Regions from separate parts of the Solibacillus daqui genome, predicted to be linked through region 1. Evidence: riboswitches for the same ligand, from Rfam matches in the RefSeq annotation. Region 1 holds a riboswitch; each other region holds the start of a gene.
The links. A riboswitch is a leader RNA that binds a small molecule or an ion and turns the genes downstream of it on or off. The one in region 1 is predicted to bind cobalamin.
Positions count from the first base shown of each region.

Region 2: linked by a shared signal. The riboswitch ahead of O7776_RS05480 (hypothetical protein) and the one ahead of O7776_RS11615 (biotin/lipoyl-containing protein) in region 1 are both predicted to bind cobalamin.
Region 3: linked by a shared signal. The riboswitch ahead of O7776_RS02490 (ABC transporter substrate-binding protein) and the one ahead of O7776_RS11615 (biotin/lipoyl-containing protein) in region 1 are both predicted to bind cobalamin.

Region 1 covers NZ_CP114887.1:2,393,117-2,397,364, forward strand. The annotation lists gene O7776_RS11610 (carbon starvation CstA family protein) at 1-1,120, opposite strand, end outside; cobalamin riboswitch at 1,453-1,631, shown strand; partial or broken gene O7776_RS11615 (biotin/lipoyl-containing protein) at 1,984-2,091, shown strand; cobalamin riboswitch at 2,255-2,435, shown strand; gene O7776_RS11620 (hypothetical protein) at 2,877-3,065, shown strand; gene O7776_RS11625 (histidine phosphatase family protein) at 3,342-3,878, opposite strand; gene O7776_RS11630 (pyridoxal phosphate-dependent aminotransferase) at 3,847-4,248, opposite strand, start outside.
Region 2 covers NZ_CP114887.1:1,170,283-1,174,530, reverse strand. The annotation lists gene cobS (adenosylcobinamide-GDP ribazoletransferase) at 1-71, opposite strand, end outside; gene O7776_RS05490 (bifunctional adenosylcobinamide kinase/adenosylcobinamide-phosphate guanylyltransferase) at 75-617, opposite strand; gene O7776_RS05485 (ABC transporter substrate-binding protein) at 685-1,623, opposite strand; gene O7776_RS05480 (hypothetical protein) at 1,613-2,167, opposite strand; cobalamin riboswitch at 2,328-2,507, opposite strand; gene O7776_RS05475 (Fur family transcriptional regulator) at 2,604-3,014, opposite strand; gene O7776_RS05470 (metal ABC transporter permease) at 3,011-3,877, opposite strand; gene O7776_RS05465 (metal ABC transporter ATP-binding protein) at 3,893-4,248, opposite strand, start outside.
Region 3 covers NZ_CP114887.1:513,542-517,789, reverse strand. The annotation lists gene O7776_RS02495 (FecCD family ABC transporter permease) at 1-963, opposite strand, end outside; gene O7776_RS02490 (ABC transporter substrate-binding protein) at 953-1,900, opposite strand; cobalamin riboswitch at 2,091-2,275, opposite strand; gene O7776_RS02485 (amino acid ABC transporter ATP-binding protein) at 2,353-3,108, opposite strand; gene O7776_RS02480 (amino acid ABC transporter permease) at 3,121-3,831, opposite strand; gene O7776_RS02475 (amino acid ABC transporter permease) at 3,843-4,248, opposite strand, start outside.

The DNA of each region.
Region 1 (4,248 bases):
CTGACATACCAAGTGTAGCAAATTTTTCAGGTGCTGAATTAATAGCAAAATAGTCACCTGGATGTAAAACTGTAGCTGCAATTAGTGCCATAACCCCAACTACACACTCTACTAGCATCGCTCCAAAACCAACAACGCGAATATCTTCCCAACGATCAAGCATTTTTGGTGTCGTACCTGAACCGACAAAGGCATGGAAACCAGAAATCGCACCACAAGCAATAGTAATCGATACGAACGGCCAGACAGGTCCCGCTACAATCGGTCCTCCTCCGCCTAAAAAGTCAGGAATAACTGCTGGGAATTGAATAACAGGATTAATAATGAATACACCAATAATTAATGCAATAAATACACCAATTTTCATAAAGCTCGATAAATAATCACGCGGTGCTAATAAGAACCACACTGGTAATGCTGCTGCAAAAAATGCATAGATTGGTAAAATTAATGATAATGTCGCTTTATCTAATGTTAAAAGATCACCAAGCCATGAACCTTGGATATTTGGTCCGAAGAAAACAGCAGCAATTAACAATCCTACCCCTAAAATCGTTGATAACTTCAAATTGCCGGTAAATTTATTGATAACCCCCATTAACATCGCAATTGGAATTGTTGCTGCTACAGCAAATGTACCCCATGGATTATCTGCTAATGCACCTAAAATAACCATTGATAAACCCGCCATTGTTATCGTAATGATAAATAGCATCGCTAAACCTGTACAAAATCCTGCAACTGGTCCTAGTTCTTCACGCATTACTTCCGAAAGCGATTTACCGCCCTTTGTCATCGAAGCAAATAATACTACCGCATCATGTACGGCTCCACCGATTACTGCACCAACAAGTAGCCAAATATACCCCGGTAAATAACCAAATTGAGCAGCTAAAATAGGACCAACTAAAGGACCCGCCGCAGCGATTGCCGCAAAGTGATGACCAAATGCTACCCATTTATTCGTTGGCACGAAGTCCTTACCATCATTATTGGCATGCGCTGGTGTAGGCATATCCTCATTAATTTTTAAAACCTTTTTTGTAAAGAAAATTCCATAAAAACGATAGGCAATAACTAAAATACAGATTGCCGCAATTACTAAAGTTATGGCATTCATGAGCTTCCTCCAATATGTATCTATTAATCAACAATGCATTTCATTATTTTTAGATAATTCCAAATAGTTTTACATTGCTTTGTTTTCATAATCCTAGCATCTTTTATGTTATATAACAATCATTTTTCCAAACTCAACCTGTTATATATACAGATGCATTTATATAGTAAAAACACACTTTTTAATAGAATTTTCAAAATTTAATTTATACAATTTTACTGTTTTTCACGTCAATATTATTCTAAAAAAGTTCACATTCTTTTCAAATTCATAGTCTATTGTCTAAAAAATAATATTGCAATCGAAAATCATCTCTTTTAGCGTAAATAGCATAAATCAATCATTGAATTGGTATAACGAGTTCACCTCGTTAATAAAAGGGAAGTCTGTGAAAGTCAGACACTGTCCCGCAACTATATTTGGGAGTTTATTAGCAAAAGCCTTTTTCATTGGAAGATGCGATTAAATTTTGATCATAAGTCAGGAAATCTGCCAATTTCATGGCATCGATCAACCTACGTGGATTTAGGGAAGATGTTAATATTTGTCGCACAGAAAGCACAACAAAAAATGTGTCATTCAAATAGTTGCCAGTCATGGCTTAAAGAAGCAAGTCATTATGCCGACACATACGGCTATCTGATTATGATAAAAGCCGCACTTGGTGGTCATTCGTCTTATTGAAAGTGCTAATCATAAGGCTACTTAGGGCAGCCACATGGTGGATTCCTTAAAGAATTGCAACATATTATATTAATAAATCGTCAATCTAAAATGGTACGACCATGTGAACTATTACCAAAGTAGATTTATCACTAATTCAGCAAATGCTAGAGGATAAATATCCGCAACGGAAATTTACGAAAATGGAAACAACTGTTCAAGCTCCTAAAGATGGCATCATTAAAGACATTTATGTACATGCGGGCTCAGCCCTATCAACTGGCGATTTATTAATCAAATTCGAATAGATGAACTTACCCAAAAAGGAACACAGCTTAGTTTGTGTTCCTTTTTCCAACGTTTTTGTTGAACTAGAACTATTCAATACTAAATATTCTTAAAATTTGAATTTTTATTGACGAAACGTTATTTATCGCTTACACTAATTATAGTTTACTAATATAACTTTATATGAATCGTGTAAGTTATGGTGCTTATGAGAATAAGCTTAAAAGGGAAGAACGGTGTGATTCCGTCGCTGTCCCGCAACTGTATAATCGGAGTTTTTTACAAATGCCACTGGGTTAAACCTGGGAAGGTGTAAGAAATGTTGATGATAAGCCAGGAGACCTGCCAGAAACCAGTACACACCAATGCTCACGTGGAAATGAGTGGTGAAAATTCTCGTACGTCAAACGAATTTAAATGCCTTGTTTATCAGGCTTATTTGAATTGACATTTACCGACCATCTTCCATCTTTATGCGAAGATGGTCTTTTTTAGTGCTTGTCGGATGTCGATTTGTCTTAACTCTCCCCTATAAAGTTAACAAATCGGCATCTTGGAATTACTAAGATTTTCCCAAACAAGTAGTAGCTTCGTGCTAAAGCTCCTACTGCGAAATGGTTAGTCATACATGAAACACATTTCTTACATTGCCGAACATAGACTTTCGTGTTTTACAGATGATTAACCATTATTGCAAAATAATAAGGTTATTTAACTGAATAATTTTTTACTACCACTCATTCCTTGTTAGTGTAAGCAGTTTCTAAATAGCTTGAAAATTACGTTTACCTAGGAGGAAAATAAAATGATTGAAACTTACATTGATCTTTTAAAAGAGCAAATTATGCAAAATACATTAGGTAACACGGCAAAAACCTTAAACGAAATTGCCGAATCATTAAAACAACAATACACTGATCACAGTCAAGAAATTTCACAGGCTTTGCAACTTGTAAGTTTTGAACTTTCAGGTGAACCATTATTAGAAAAGTAAACTGTACACTATTTGGTGTGAAATGGTGACATTCATTTTGAAACGAGCTGTTTTTTTGATGGAAACGAGATTATATTCTGAAAAACAAGATTATCTTGAAAAAACGAGATTATTTCATAAACTGGTCGCTTTTATCTAAGTAGCACTCCAACTCAAAACGAGCCCCTAAATAAGAGGCTCGTTTTTCATGTCATATTTGAGTTTCTCCCTATTTAAATAAATAGAAATTCTGCTATCCCTTTATTACGTCTAAAATACTGATAAAGACGCTCATTGTTATTGATTTATCCAATCATATGCCTCGTAAGCAGCACTTGTCAGCATATATTCCCATAAATTCTCAATTGAATCATTACGTAACGCGCAAAATAAACAGGCTAACGCCACCCCATGTGAGACCACTGCAATGTTCTCATAGGTTGAGGCGAGCAGCTGCTCATGAACATGCAGCATGCGTTTTGTAACTGTGGCAAAGGATTCCTGTGATTGTGCCCTAAAATGCTGAGGTGTTTCCTGATAGCATTGATAGTGCGAATCGTGTTGTAATTGTTCAATCCATTTCCCCTGCCAGTTTCCTAGATAAATTTCACGAAGCTCGGCTCTTTGATGGATTGTATCATTAGGAAACATATAGTTCGCTGTAGCAACCGCCCGTTGTAGATCGCTACAATAAACAACATCAGGTTTCCACATAATTTGCTTCGCTAGTAAAACCCCATGCTGGGTTAACGGCGAATCATGCCACCCCTGTAATCTCCCTTGTTTATTCCACTCGGTTTCACTATGGCGATAATAACGAATTGTTTTTGACATAATCTTCAATCTCTTTCTTAGCTTGCTCCCACATGGTTTCTGTTTTTACTGCTATACGGAACCATTCTCCATGTAAGCCCTCATAATTTTTCGTATGGCGCAGTACAATACCGCGCTTTAATAAATAACTAAAAAAGTGCTGCGTATCATAAATTGCTGGTAATTTAAACAGCAAATAATTAGCTACGCTATTTGTATATATACAATCAATAGAATGAAAATAATATTTCATCTTTTTTAGTAAGTTCGCACTGTAATCCCTAGATTCTACAATAAATTTTTGTTGCTCTAGACAAATACAACCTAGCTCAATTGCTATATTACTTACACTCCAATGCGGTAAATAAGGACGTAATTTTTCAACTTGTTG
Region 2 (4,248 bases), 1.2 Mb from region 1:
TTTATCGGTATGAAAGAAAAAAACTGCCACGCTAATAAGAAACCTTGACTTGCATTTTTCAACCTGCTCACCCCCTATTTCCATCGTTGTACAAGTTGAAACTGTACTTCATAAGCTTCATGGCTATGCTGCACAAGCCATTGATGCAAGTTTCCTAACAACTTGCGATATAAATTCACTTCCTCATATTTTGAAGGCAGCTCGTCTAATACTTCATTCGATACAACTATTATTGTAGCACCTTGTACTTGCCAATTTTGCAATTGCTTTTGTAGGGATTCGATGCAGTTATTGATATATTCGCTACGATTTTTTTGCTGTTCACTTAAATAGAGCACATTTGAAAGCCATGTCGTAACACATTCAAATAATACAACATCATTAGATGATAATTGATTGATTTGTTGAGGTATTTCCACTTGCATTTCCACTGTTGTCCATTTGATTTCTTGCTGTATGCGATCTTGCTGATGTCGTATAATTCGCTTTTTCATTTCTTCGTCAAACGCGGCACCCGTTGCAAAATAGTAATAATGTTTTTCGTCCCCCAAAGCTAGGGCACGTTGCTCGGCATAGGCACTTTTACCACTACGTACTCCGCCAGTTATAAAGATCATTGTAGTCCACCTTTGCAAATAATTAAAAGAACACACCTACAATCAGGCATGTTCTATTATTATAAGCCTATTTAAATAATTCTGGGTATACGGCTTCTGCCATAATTTCTACCGCTTCACCTATACGTGGCCCCGGGCGAGACATAACATCTCCATCTACTAACACAACAGCCTTATCTGAAACTGCCTGAATTTGATCCCAGCCTGCACGACCTAAAATTTCATCCACTGCATTTTCCATATAAGTTGCTGGAGTAATAATTACTTCTGGATTACGTGTAATTACATCTTCTTCTGTTACGCTTAACCAGCTATTTTGGTCTGCGAAAATATTTTCAACACCGGCTGTATTCATAATTTCTTGTTGGAATGTATCGCTACCAGTTGTCCAAATGTCTGGAGCTGGTGATACTTCATAGTACACTTTTTTCTTTGCATCTACAGTATTTGTTTTCTCTTGAACTGCTGCAATTTGTCCTTTAATGTCTGCTACGACTTCATTTCCCTTTTCCTCAACGCCCATTACTTCAGAAAGCTGAATGATATCTGTGTAGACATCGTCAAATGATGTAGCTGAAGCGATGACAAACACCTTTAAGCCCGTGTCTTCTAACTGTGCAATTTGTGCCTCATCACCGGCTGTGTAAGCTACGACTACGTCTGGATTTAACTCAACGATACGTTCTGCGTTAATGACTGTTGACGTAGAAACACGTTCGATTTTTTGTGCCGCTTCTGGATATGTATCATAGTCTGTTGCACCAACAATTTGAGCACCGACACCTAATTCAAATAAAATTTCTGTATTACTTGGCTGTAATGATACGATTGTTTCTGGTACTTCCTCGAAAGTTACTTCAATACCGCGGTCATCTACAACTGTGTAGGGACCATCTGCCTCAGTTTGCTTAACTGGATCTTTTGATGCTTTTTCTTCGTCTGCTCCACATGCTGCTAAAAGTAGTGCTGCTGCAACAGGTGCAACCCATTTCATTTTAAAGTTCATTGTTTTGCTCCTTTTTCTTTTTCATTGGATATGATTTTGAGGTAAAGACAATTTCATCACATTCGTGTTGCTTGTTCATGTACACAGCCATCACAAACAATACATTGGCAAGTAAGCCTAAAAAGTCGAATAAAATTTCAGGAACATCTCTTTCCTCACTTACTTTATGTAATGCGCGATATGATTTTTTCGCTTCACTACGGCAAATATGAAGACGAGCCGCGCTTTCCACCCCTTGAGGTAATAAAAACTGCTGAATGGCTTCTTTTACTTCACTCACATAAAAATCATAACGATCGCTTAACCACTTTAAGTCATCTTCTGTAATCGCTAATTTTCCGCGCACTGAACCATTTACGTGATAAGCAAGCGGTTGTATGAGACGTAAATCTTCTAATACAATCCGACCGCGTTCATCATCCACTAATGTCGGAATAACTGCACCAATACGTGTCGTTAGTGAATCTGTACGAATTTCATAATCAACACAACTCGATTTTTCACGCATGAATGGATAGCACGAATAACGAATATCCTTCTTCAACTTTCTCAACCTCACTTCAAATTCATTGCTCTTTGAAATTTTAAATGGCATGAAAAAAGCCACCCAGAAAATGGATGGCTTCATAAAATCAAAAAGGTATATTTAAAAACGCTCATTTGATGTATGGCTGCCGTACATTCTCTTTATTTCCGAAGAGGTGTGTTACGATCAGAAAAAGATTGGTCTCCTGGCTTCGCGCTTCACTTTAAACATAAGCACCTTCCCGCTTTTAGCAGTGGTATTTTGCTTACTTTCATCTACGCTTACAGTTACGGATATAGCTTCGGATTTACACCGAATTCCCATTTATGCACTAGGCATCTCTTTCTTGCAAACTATTCAATTTGTAAAGTTTACTTTATCATACTGATGAAATTATGCAAATAGTTTTTAAATTCACATCGATTTCATGGATTAAAACATAAAATTTATACCTTTATAAGCAGCTCGGGCATTTTCCATATATTTCGAATTTATGAGCTTCTATTGCATAACCTGGCAGCTTTTCTCCAAGCATCTCCATCGGACACAGTGATAATTCCTTCACATTCCCACAATCGCGACAAATAAAATGATGATGGTGATGATCCGATTCACAATGCATGCGGAAATTACGTTCACCATTTAGCTCGGTTTCTTCTAAAATATCTAATTCAACAAACGTTGCTAAGTTACGATAAATCGTATCAAAGCTCATGCCTGGGAAGTCTTTTTTCAGCACTTGCAGTAAATCACGGGCAGTCAAATATTTATCCGTAGCCGCAAACATACCCAAAATTAACTCTCGTTTATCTGTTTTTTTATAGCCATTGTCTTTTAATATTTCCCACGCGCGTGTTGTATTCACTGTGCTTCTTCCCCTTCCACCTTAGTTGATAATTTTAAAACCATTTTTTTAATGATAATGACAAATAATAGAATGATAATTGAAGTTACGACAATCGTACCACCTGGCGCTAAATTTAAATAAAATGCACTCACTAAACCTATTAATACCGCAAGTTCACCAAATACAATCGCTAAAATAATCGCCTGTTTAAAGCCATGTGCTAAACGCATTGCTGCTGCTACCGGTAATGTCATTAAGCTAGATACTAACAATATCCCAACAATACGCATGCTAGCTGCAATGACAAGTGCCACAACAACCATAAATAACAAATGAATCCATTTTGCCGGCAACCCACTTGCTTTTGCATATTCTTCGTCAAAAGATAGAACGAATAATTCTTTGAAAAATAATACTAAGAATATCACCACGACAATCGCAATCGCAATGACAACAAATAAATCCTGTCTCGAAACAGCAGATACCGAGCCGAATAAATAGCTCATTAAATCTGTATTAAAGCCACTTGCTAGTGAAATTAAAATCGCACTAACCCCGATACCACCCGACATAATAATTGGAATTGCAAGCTCTTCATAGTGCTTATACAAACGTCGCAAGCGCTCGATTAAGATTGAACCACTTACCGACGCAACAATTCCTAAGTAAATCGGATTAAGCAGCGCCAAACCGGCAAAAGACTGACTTATGTAAAGACTTCCAGCAATGCCTGCAAGCGTTACATGTGACAGCGCATCCGCGATTAGCGACAGACGACGAACAACAATAAATACTCCCAGTAACGGGGCAATGACACCAATAATGAGCCCTGAGAAAAAGGCGTTTTGTAAAAATTCATAGTTTAATATTGCTTCGATCATAATGGCCTACTCCTCTTAATGAATCTTTCGAACAGTGTGACCGTTCCAGCTTTCAATCTGTTCTTCCGAAATCGTATCAAAATCATTTTTATAACCGTGGAAATGAATTGTTTGATTTAAGCATGCCACGTGGCTTACACGGTCTGATACGGTATCGACATCATGTGTTACTAAAATCATAGTCATTTTATGATGCCTATTTAAATGAGCGAGCATATCATAAAATGCTTGCACGTTTTCACGGTCAATCCCAACAGTTGGCTCGTCTAAAATAAGTAGCTTTGGATCAGCTACTAATGCGCGCGCAATAAATACACGCTGCTGCTGTCCTCCTGAAAGCTGTCCAATATTCCGCTTCATAAATTGCTCCA
Region 3 (4,248 bases), 1.9 Mb from region 1:
ATACGCAAATACTGGGGCACCTATAAATGACGTGATGACACCAATCGGCAATTCGACAGGCGCGATAATCGTACGCGACACTAAATCACAAATTACGAGCAAACTCGCACCATTTAAAAATGACAGGCTAAGCAAATGGCGATGATCAGCACCGATTACAATACGTATCATATGCGGAACAACTAACCCAACAAAACCAATCGTTCCTGATGCTGCAACCGCAGCACCCGTCAAAATCGAGCCACCTGCTAAAATCATATATTTACTGCGCTTAACATTGACCCCTAAATATTGTGCGCGCTCCTCCCCATAAATCATCGCATTTAACTCCCGACGATTCAGCCAAATAATCAACGTGCCAATTATTATAAATGGAACAACCATTCTCACATACGGCCAGCCACGCATTGACACACTGCCAAGCAACCAGCCAATAATTTCACGTAGCTGCTCACCTGTTAATGCCACCATTAATGAAATACAAGCACCTAAAAAAGAACTAAAAATAATCCCTGTTAAAATAAGTGTTTCCATTTTCATAGTACGGTCTACTAAACGGGCGAATAGGAGCACGATAACCATTGTTATAGCCGCACCTAGCATACTAAAAATCGGTAGCGTAAACGCACCCAGTACAGGTAAGGATATGCCTAAAAAAATTGTCATTACTGCACCAACTGAAGCACCTGAAGAAACGCCTAGTGTATACGGGTCAGCTAACGGGTTTTTAAGTAACCCTTGGAAAGCAGCACCCGCAATCGCAAGCGCTGCCCCAATAAGTGCCGCTAAAATAACACGTGGCATTCGGATTTTCCATAGAATGCTGTACGCAACCGGGTCTGTCGTTTTATCCCACAGAGTGGATAACGGAATATCGACCGAGCCAAATGAAATACCGAGCCACATACTACCTAATAGCAATCCAATCGATGAAAAATAAGCGATTGAATATTTACTTCTCATTAAATACCTCTGGGTAAATTGCTTCTGCGATTGATTCAATGCCTTCAACTAAACGTGGACCTTGGCGACTTGTTGTATCAGCATCAACTAATTTTACCTCGCCATTTTTCACCGCAGTCATCTCTGCATAAGCATCATTTGTTGTAATTTCCTCGATATCATTTTCATAAGTCACTAAGATGGTATCTGGATTACTGCTGACAAATTGCTCTGCACTATACATTGGCCAGCCTAGTTCTGGTACAGCATTTTCAACATTTAGCACTTCTAACATTTCATTAATAAATGTATCCTGTCCTGCCGCATAAAGATCTGGGTCTGTCCCTACAACGACGAACACAGACTTCTCTTCTAAGTCGGCTACCTTCATTTCGATTTCTTCAATGCCTTCTTTCATTGAAGCAATAATATCTTTTGCTTCTTGTACTTTATTTGTAATACGACCAATTTGTTCAATCGTCGAGTAAGTTTCTTCAAATGTTTTTGCATCTTTCACAACAAATACGGGAATCCCAACTGCTTCTAGCTGTGCAATCGCTTCCTCATTAAAACTATACATACCTGATTCGTGTGCTAATACTAAATCTGGTTCTAAAGCAATGATTTGCTCTAAGTTAAATTCCATACCGCCAACTTTTTCTTTTGTTAATGCTTCCTCTGGGTATGTGTCATTGTCAGAAACACCAATAATTTGATCATTTAAACCTAGACCAAATAATATTTCGGTATTTGATGGAACTAATGAAATAATACGTTCTGGTGCTTTTTCGATTGTAATATCTTTGCCTAGTGCATCCATTTGTGTGATTGGAAATTGTGCTGTTTCAGCAACTTCCGCGCTATCATTTGTTGACTGTTTGTCTGTTTCTTTCTCGCCGCATGCTGCTAATGATAATGATAATAATGCAACTGAAGAAAGTACTTGCCATTTTTTCATTGTAAACTTACCTCCTTAGATTTAGAAAAAGAACACATTATGATGTGCTCGTTGATTCATAAGCTCTTTAGCGCTCGTTATTTGACATAAAGAAAAGCCCCCCACTCTTATGAGAAGGAAGCCTTGTGTTTGCAAATAAAATTCAACGTAAAAAGAGAACTTATCCGCCACATCCTATCCTCGTAGGTTTACTTTGGGCATTATAAAGGCAGGTCTCCTGGCTCATGCTATAGCGTTTGTGAGCGCCTTCCCGTGTGAACAGTGGCAACGTGCTCTAAACTCGCATTTACAGTGGCGGGACCGCATCGGATTTCAACCGATTTCCCTTTTACTTCTTACTTGTTAAAAATAAGAACCTTTACAATCCATATGAAATTCATACATTTCATTATAGCGAAAAAAATCACTTTTGTATGCAATCGCATATAAATTTTCAGATAATTAACCAACAACTAAATATGGTACGTGTAATCGTCTGGAAGGACTCGGCGTAAAAATTGCTTCGTACGCTCCTCTTTTGGCTGGACAAAAATTTCATGTGGTGAGCCTTCTTCAATAACATTGCCGCCATCCATGAAAATGACGCGATTTGCTACATCTTTCGCAAAGGACATTTCATGGGTTACTACAAGCATTGTCGTTCCTTCTTTGGCAATATCCTTCATGACACTAAGTACCTCTCCAACTAGCTCGGGATCTAGTGCCGATGTTGGTTCATCAAATAAAATAATATCTGGATTTAATGCAACCGCTCGTGCAATACCAACACGTTGCTGCTGCCCACCCGATAATTGGCTTGGATAGGCATCATATTTTGCCGATAGCCCTACTTTAGCGAGTGCTTTTTTCGAAATATCATAAGCAGCATCTTTTTTCATACCACGCCCAACAATTAGCCCTTCTGCCACATTTTCAAGCGCCGTTTTATTGTTAAATAAATTATAGTTTTGGAACACAAATGCAGTTTTTTTACGAATTTCTAAAATTTCCTTTTTCGAAGCTTTATGTAAATCAACTTCGATTTCATCAAAATTTGCGCTTCCTTCATCGGCACGTTCTAAAAAGTTAATACAACGTAACAATGTCGTTTTCCCTGACCCACTTGGACCTAAAATAACGACAACGTCCCCCTTATCAATTGTTAAATTAACACCTTTTAATATTTCATTATCACCAAATGTTTTATGCACATTTTTAATTTCTAGCATCGCTTTCCCTCCTTATACCGTAGCCACCTTGTAACGGCTTAAACGTTTTTCAGACCATTTAAATAAATATTCAACTGTCATACAAACCATTAAGTAGACTATGAAAATATCAATATATGCCTCTAAATAGTTGTAACCCAAATTTGCCTCTACCTTTGCCTTTAACGTAATTTCTTGCAATGAAATCGCATAACCGAGCGACGTAGCTTTTATTAAATTTATCGTCGCTGTACAAAGATTTGGCATTGCAGCAACAAGCGCCTGTGGAATAATAATACGGCGATATGCTTGTGTTGCCGTTAAGCCAACCGATTGTGCCGCCTCAAGCTGCCCTTTTGGAACCGTTTGTAGCGCCGAACGGAATACTTCTATTAAAATAGCAGCTGTATTGAATGAGAAAATAATAAACGCATACCAAAGTGGATTCACTTCATAAATCGGATAATCAATATTATATTTCTCAAATAGACCCTTCAGTAAAAGCGGAATCGTTGCATACAGCACGAAAATTTGAATAATTACTGGTGTCCCACGCACAAATGATATATAGATTTTTGCGAAGAAATTAATGACTGGCACCTCATATACACGTGCTAGCGCTAACAAAAAGCCGAGTGGAACCGCAATAAAAAGTGAAACAACCGTTACGAGTAACGCGACCGGCACACCACTTAATGCAACAAAAAAAGTATCAAATAAAAATTGCCAGTTTATAATGTCCATATGCGTACCTCCTACGTCGTTTTAATTGGTTGTTTTCCTTTACTAAACGCTTTTTCTAAGAGTGCGAAGATCTTTTCAATTGAGATCGATAACACCCAATAAATCACCGCTAAAGCGATAAAGATTTCTAGTGTATGTGTACCATAGTTATTCGCAATAATTAAATTTGCCTTGCCCACAATATCAATAAAACCTATTGTATAAGCAAGTGCGCCTTCCTGAAGTACCGAAATTAAGCCATTCCCAAAATTCGGCAATGCAACGACTAAAGCTTGCGGGAAAATAATGCGACGATATGCTTGAAGAGGAGTTAAACCAACACTTACTGCCGCTTCAAATTGTCCTCGATCAATCGCTAAATACGACGAACGAATGACTTCTGACATCATCGCTGCAAACTGTAAGCTAAACGTCACA